2 regions of the Kitasatospora sp. NBC_01246 genome follow, and region 2 is predicted to be linked to the other one. Evidence: riboswitches for the same ligand, from Rfam matches in the RefSeq annotation. Region 2 holds a riboswitch; the other holds the start of a gene.
The links. Region 2 has a riboswitch for glycine ahead of gcvP (aminomethyl-transferring glycine dehydrogenase). Riboswitches for the same ligand answer to the same signal wherever they lie in the genome.
Positions count from the first base shown of each region.

Region 1: linked by a shared signal. The riboswitch ahead of gcvT (glycine cleavage system aminomethyltransferase GcvT) and the one ahead of gcvP (aminomethyl-transferring glycine dehydrogenase) in region 2 are both predicted to bind glycine.

Region 1 covers NZ_CP108484.1:5,616,738-5,620,140, forward strand. The annotation lists gene gcvH (glycine cleavage system protein GcvH) at 38-415, opposite strand; gene gcvT (glycine cleavage system aminomethyltransferase GcvT) at 550-1,671, opposite strand; glycine riboswitch at 1,901-2,007, opposite strand; gene OG618_RS24470 (enhanced serine sensitivity protein SseB C-terminal domain-containing protein) at 2,259-3,053, shown strand; gene OG618_RS24475 (enhanced serine sensitivity protein SseB C-terminal domain-containing protein) at 3,200-3,403, shown strand, end outside.
Region 2 covers NZ_CP108484.1:7,303,817-7,307,219, reverse strand. The annotation lists gene gcvP (aminomethyl-transferring glycine dehydrogenase) at 1-1,949, opposite strand, end outside; glycine riboswitch at 2,189-2,292, opposite strand; gene OG618_RS30990 (PRC and DUF2382 domain-containing protein) at 2,516-3,403, shown strand, end outside.

The DNA.
Region 1 (3,403 bases), 1.7 Mb from region 2:
GGCGGCCGCCGCACTGCGGCCACCCCGAACGGCCGGCTCAGGCCGGGTTGGTCAGGGCGTTGTACTCGTCGGCGCTGAGCAGCTCGTCGGTCGACTCGACGCGCACCTTGAACAGCCAGCCACCCTCGAACGGGGCGCTGTTGACCAGGGAGTTGTCGTCCAGGACGTCCTGGTTGACCTCGGTGATCTCGCCGGTGACCGGCGAGTACAGGTCGCTGACCGACTTGGTGGACTCCAGCTCGCCACAGGTCTCACCGGCGGTCACGGTCTCGCCGACCTCGGGCAGCTGCACGTAGACGATGTCACCGAGCGCGTCGGCGGCGTGGGCGGTGATGCCGACCGTGGAGACACCGTCCTCGACGGCGGTCAGCCACTCGTGCTCCTTGGTGTACTGCAGGTGCTGGGGGTTGCTCATGGCGTCATTCTCCAGGATGGGAAGCGGGTACGACGAAGCGGGCCGCCGGACGGACGGCTTCGACGTGGATCTTCGGGGTGGTCAGGCCCGGGCGGGCGCGCTCGTGAGGCCTCGGCGGGCGCGCCCGAGGGGCGTCAGCGGGCGCGCTTGTAGAACGGCAGCGCCACGACCTGCACGGGCTCGTGCTTGCCGCGCACGTCCACCGCGACGGTGGTGCCCGGGGCGGCGTGCGCCGCGTCCACGTAGGCGATCGCGATCGGCTTGCCCAGCGTGGGGGAGGGCGCGCCCGAGGTGATCCGGCCGATCGGCTCGCCGTCGGCGGTCACCACGGTGTACTCGGCGCGCGGCACGCGCTTGCCCTCGGAGACCAGGCCGACCAGCACCCGCGGCGGGTTGGCCTCGGCTGCGGCGGCGGCCTGCTCCAGGGCCTTGCGGCCGACGAACGCGCCCTCGTTGGTGGTCTTGTCGAAGCGGACCACCCGGCCGAGACCGGCGTCGAAGGGGGTCAGGTCGGTGGAGAGCTCGTGCCCGTAGAGCGGCATGCCGGCCTCCAGGCGCAGCGTGTCGCGGCAGGAGAGGCCGCAGGGGACGAGGCCGCGGCCGGTGCCGGCCTCGGTCAGCGCCGTCCAGATGTGCGCGGCGTCGCCCGGGTTGCAGAAGATCTCGAAGCCGTCCTCGCCGGTGTAACCGGTGCGGGCGAGCAGCACGTCGCGGCCGGCCACCTGGGCCGGGAGGATCGCGTAGTACTTCAGGCCGGGCAGGTCGGCCTCGGTGGTGTCGGCCAGGATCGCGGTGGACTCCGGGCCCTGGACGGCGATCAGCGAGTAGGTGTCGCGGTCGTCGGTGACGACGGCGTCGTAGCCCTTGGCGCGGGCGATCAGCTCGTCCAGCACCAGCTGGGCGTTGGAGGCGTTGGCGACGACCAGGAAGGCGTCCTCGCGCAGGCGGTAGACGATCAGGTCGTCCAGGATGCCGCCGTCCTCGGCGCAGATCATGGTGTAGCGGGCCCGCAGCTCGCCGAGCGCGGAGACGAAGCCGACCAGCGCGTGGTCCAGCATCGCGCCGGCCTGCGGGCCGGTCACGGTGATCTCGCCCATGTGGGAGAGGTCGAACAGACCGGCCTTGGTGCGGACGGCGAGGTGCTCCTCGCGCTCGCTGCCGTAACGCAGCGGCATGTCCCAGCCGGCGAAGTCGGTCATGGTCGCGCCGAGGGCGCGGTGCAGCGCGTCGAGCGCGGTGAGGCGGAGGGACGACATGGCCTGGAACTCCTCGGTCTGGGCACTCAGGTGTGCGCACGCCGGACCGGACCCGCTCGGGGACCGAGCCTGCGCGCGGGCATGCGGCGGCTGGGTCTCCCCATCTGTCGTCGAACCTGAGAGCTTCACCGCACGCGGGCCCGCAGCGCTTCACAGCTAACAGGACAGCATGGCGGCTTGCACCGTGGGTGGGCGCGCGACAGGGCCGTGCGCCGCTTTCCAGATGTGCCTAACCCGTGCGGTAGGGGGGCCTGAGAGATTCCGGGGAGGACTTGCTCCTTCGGCGCCGGCTGTACCGCCTCTCGGGGGTACTCCGGACTCTCCCGCGCGGGTTCGAGCGGCCGGTATGGAGTTGAGGTTCTCGGCGGGGAACACCCGCAGACGCGGACATCATGGCACGTCCCGGCGGAAGACGGGAGAGGGGCCCCGGGCCCGGCCCCGCCCGGCGGGCCCGGCCCGCACCCGCCACCGGTAGCCCACCGGTACCGCCCCGGCCCGTACCGACCGGTACCGGCGCGCACCGCGGCCCCGCCCGCGGGCCCGCTAGGCTGCTCGGCGTCGGCGGACAGAGGACGGTACAGCGGCGGATGGGGTACCCGGTGGAGCAGCAGCAGGGGTGGGGCGGCCCGGAGGCGGCGCCGCCCGGCGGTGGATGGCCCGCGAACGAGCTGGAGCAGGTGCTCACGGCCGCGCTCGGCGATCCCGGCGCGACCCCCCGGGTGTTCGAGGTGCTCGCCCGCAGCCAGGTGTGGATCCCGCTGCCGGCCGGCGGCGACCCGCAGGGCCAGGCCCTGGACCTGCCGACGATCGAGCTGGCCGGCGACCCCTACGTCCCGGTCTTCTCCTCGCAGGAGGTGCTCCTCCAGCAGGCGCCCGGGATGGCCTTCGCGATCGCGCCGGTCTGGGAGTTCGCCCGCGGGCTGCCGCTGGGCGTGGGCATCGCGGTGAACCCGGAGGCGCCGGTGGGCATCCCGGTGCCTCCGCAGGGCGTCGCCGAGCTGCGGCGCGGGCCGCGCGAGGACCGCTGGGACGCCCCGGAGGCGCCGACCGGCGGCCGGGTGGCGCTGCGCGAACCGGTGCCGGGCGAGGACCCGGAGGCCTTCCTGGCCGCCTGCCGGTACGAGCTCTCGGGCCTGCCCGGCGTCCTGACCGCCAGGCGGGCGCTGGCCAGCGTGGAGGGTGAGCCGACGGTGATGTTCGTCGGCGTCCAGCTCGATCCGGCGGCCCCGGCCGAACCGGCCGCCGTGAACGAGGCCCTGGGCCGTGCGCTGGGAACCGCGCCGCTGCCCGGCGGCGTCCACCTCGTACTGCTCGACCTCGCGGAGGACCCCGTGGTCGAGTGGCTGCTCAACCGGGTCCAGCCGTTCTACGCACGGATGTGACGCGTTCCTCCTCGCCCGGCACCGGGCCGGAGGCCACCGCCGGGCACGTCGGCGTGGCGGTGGCGGGTGGCGCCCCATAGGGTGCCTGCAGATGACCGCCGGGCCGGCGGCAGGTGAGAGAAGAAGAGGCGCAGCGAGGTGGGCGCATGAGTGCGGGAGCGGTAGCGGGCGGTGCACCGGGGCCCTGGGGCCAGGCACCCGCCGGGCGCCCCGGCGCGGATCCGAGAGCGCTGGAGCACGCCCTGCGCGAGGTCGCGCCGGAACGCTGGGAGGCGTACGAGGCACTGCTGCACGCGCTGGCCGCGGGGCAGGTCTGGATGCTGCTCTGGCACGGTACGCCGGGCAGTCCG
Region 2 (3,403 bases):
TCGCGGTGCTGCTCGATCTTCGCCCGGAGGTCCTCGACGTCCACGTCGCCGTCGACCAGGGTCTTGACCACGACCACGCGCATACCGGCCATCACGGCGGAGGCCGCGTTGGTGCCGTGCGCGGAGGACGGGATCAGGCAGACGTCGCGCTGCACGTCACCGTTGGCGTGGTGGTAGGCGCGGACGGCCAGCAGACCGGCCAGCTCGCCCTGCGAGCCGGCGTTCGGCTGGATCGAGACGGCGTCGTAGCCGGTGACCTCGACCAGCTGCTGCTCCAGCTGGCGGATCAGGGTGAGGTAGCCCTGGGCCTGGTCGATCGGCGCGAACGGGTGCAGCTGGCCGAACTCCGGCCAGGTCACCGGCTCCATCTCGGTGGTCGCGTTGAGCTTCATGGTGCAGGAGCCCAGCGGGATCATGCCGCGGTCCAGCGCGTAGTCGCGGTCCGACAGGCGGCGCAGGTAGCGCAGCATGGCGGTCTCCGAGCGGTGGCTGTGGAAGACCGGGTGGGTCAGGTACTCGTCCTCGCGCAGCAGAGCGGCCGGCAGCGCCTCGGCGCTCTCCGGGGTCTCGACGCCCTCGACGCCGAACGCGGCCCAGACGCCCGCCAGGTGCTCGCGGGTGGTGGTCTCGTCGGTGGAGACCGAGATCCGGTCCTCGCCGTCCTGGTACACGTTGATGCCGTGGGCGCGGGCGGCCTCGGCGATCGCGGCGGCGCGGCCGGGGACGACCGCGGTGACGGTGTCGAAGAACTCGCCGTGCAGCAGCTCGACGCCGCCGGCCCGCAGGCCCTCGGCGAGGGCGGCGGCGTAGCGGTGGGTGCGGCGGGCGATGTCGGCCAGGCCGTCCGGGCCGTGGTACACGGCGTACATCGAGGCCATCACGGCCAGCAGCACCTGGGCGGTGCAGATGTTGCTGGTGGCCTTCTCGCGGCGGATGTGCTGCTCGCGGGTCTGCAGGGCCAGCCGGTAGGCGCGGTTGCCGTCGGCGTCGACGGAGACGCCGACCAGGCGGCCGGGCAGCGAGCGGGCGTACTCGGCGCGCACCGAGAGGTAGCCGGCGTGCGGGCCGCCGAAGCCCATCGGCACGCCGAAGCGCTGCGAGGTGCCGCAGGCGATGTCGGCGCCGAGCGAGCCCGGGGACTTCAGCAGGGTCAGCGCCAGCAGGTCGGCGGCGACGGCGACGATCGCACCGAGGCCGTGGGCCTGCTCGATCACCGGGGCGAGGTCGCGGACCACACCGGTCGCGCCGGGGTACTGGAGCAGCACGCCGAAGACGCCGCGCTCGGCGATCTCGGCCGGGATGCCGGCGGAGAGGTCGGCGACGACGACCTCGACGCCGGTCGGCTCGGCGCGGGTCCGGATCACCGCGACGGTCTGCGGCAGGGTCTCGACGTCGACCAGGAAGACGCCGCCCTTGACCTTGGTGACACGGCGGGCCAGGGACATCGCCTCGGCGGCCGCGGTGCCCTCGTCCAGCAGCGAGGAGCCGGAGGTGGGCAGACCGGTGAGGTCGGAGACCACGGTCTGGAAGTTGAGCAGCGCCTCCAGACGGCCCTGCGAGATCTCCGGCTGGTACGGCGTGTACGCGGTGTACCAGGCCGGGTTCTCCAGGACGTTGCGCAGGATCACCGGCGGGGTGAAGGTGCCGTAGTAGCCCAGGCCGATCATCGGCTGGAGGACGGTGTTGCGACCGGCCAGCTCGCGCAGCTCGGCGAGGACCTGGGCCTCGCTGCGGCCGGCGGGCAGGTCCAGCCCGGTGATGGAGCGGATCGCCTCGGGCACGGCGGTGGCGGCGAGCTCGTCCAGCGAGCCGTAGCCCACCTGGGCCAGCATCTTCTCCTGCGCGGCGACGTCGGGGCCGATGTGGCGGTTCTCGAAGGGGCTGGCCTGCTCGAGCTCGGTGAGGGTCACGGGGGTGGTGGTGCGTCCCGCGTTCGGCTGGGCGTTCATGGTGGTCGAGGCCTCCTGGTCACGGACCGGCGGGGGTACGCACGCCGGGCGGCACCGCCGCTGCGGACGACAGCGGACAGGCCTGGGGCGGACGGACCCGACAGGCCTCCCCCTCTGTCATCGGGACCTGAGAGCTTCACCCGCGCGAGGCGCTGTGGCGCCCCGCCGGCTTGCACCGTCGGTGAGGGTGGTGCCGCCGGCTCCCTCGCCGGCAGTCCTGCCCTGCTTTCCAGAGTGACCTATCCCACACGGTACGGATGCCTGAGAGATTCCGGGGAGGAGTTGCTCCTTCGGCGCCCCGACCAGCGACTTCCGCTCTCGGGGACTCTCCCGAGCGGGCTCGGCGGTCGCGCCCAGGGTACCAGCGGCAGGCGCCTCGATCACGGGTGCGTCCTGGCAGGTGAACAGCCGGTCCGTGACCCGGACGGCGCAGCACCGGGCCCGTCCGGCCGCACCCCGGTCGCGCCGGTCCGGTTCATGGCTTTTGGTGTGAAGTGGCGGATGGGACGGGCGGGCCGGCCGCCGGCCTGCGGGCGTTCCGCAGGCTCGACGCACTGGAGGAAAGAGTGCAGACCGATATCGACCCCCGGGACCTCATCGGCCACAAGGCGGTCGACCGCAACGGAGACAAGATCGGCACGGTCGACGAGGTGTACCTGGACGACGCCACCGGGCAGCCCGAATGGGCGGCCGTCCGGACCGGCATCTTCGGCCGGGACGCCTTCGTCCCCCTGACCACGAGCGAGTTCTCCGGCGACGAACTGCGGGTGCCCTACGACAAGTCCCTGGTGAAGGAGTCACCGGACTTCGGCGTGGGCCAGCACCTGTCACCCGCCCAGGAGCTCCAGCTCTACCGCTACTACGGGCTGGACACCCAGGTGGACGGCCGGCCGTCGGCCGGCGACGGCTCCGGCTCCGAGCCGGCCGACCTCGACTTCGGCAGCGTGCCGGCCGCCGCCCCGGCGGCAGCGGCGGGCACCGCCCCGGCGGCAGCGGCGGGCACCGCCGCGGTGGCGGGCGTCGCCGCGGCGAAGCCCGCCGACCAGTCGGCCTCGGCGGCCCCGGCGAAGCCGCTCGCCTTCCACTCGGCCGACAGCATGGCCCCGCCCCTCACCGTCCCCCCGGCCGCCGACCTCGGCAAGCCGTCCGAACCTGCTACGGAGCCCAACGTGCGGACCCTCGACACCACCGCGCCCGCCACCCCGTCGGCGCCCGTCGCACCGGAGCAGCGCCCGCCGGCGGCCCCGCTCGTCACGGGCGGCCCCGACGGCGCCGAGGTGGCGGCCCCCCGGGCCGCCACCTCCGGTACCCCGGCGCCCGACCGCGCGGGCGCGGCCTCGTCCGCGCCGAACGCTCCGGTGGAGATCACCTGCCGTGAGGAACGGCTGGACATCACCACCGAGTGGCATGTCGTGGGCACCGCGAAGCTGCGCAAGTACGTGACCAGCGAGGCG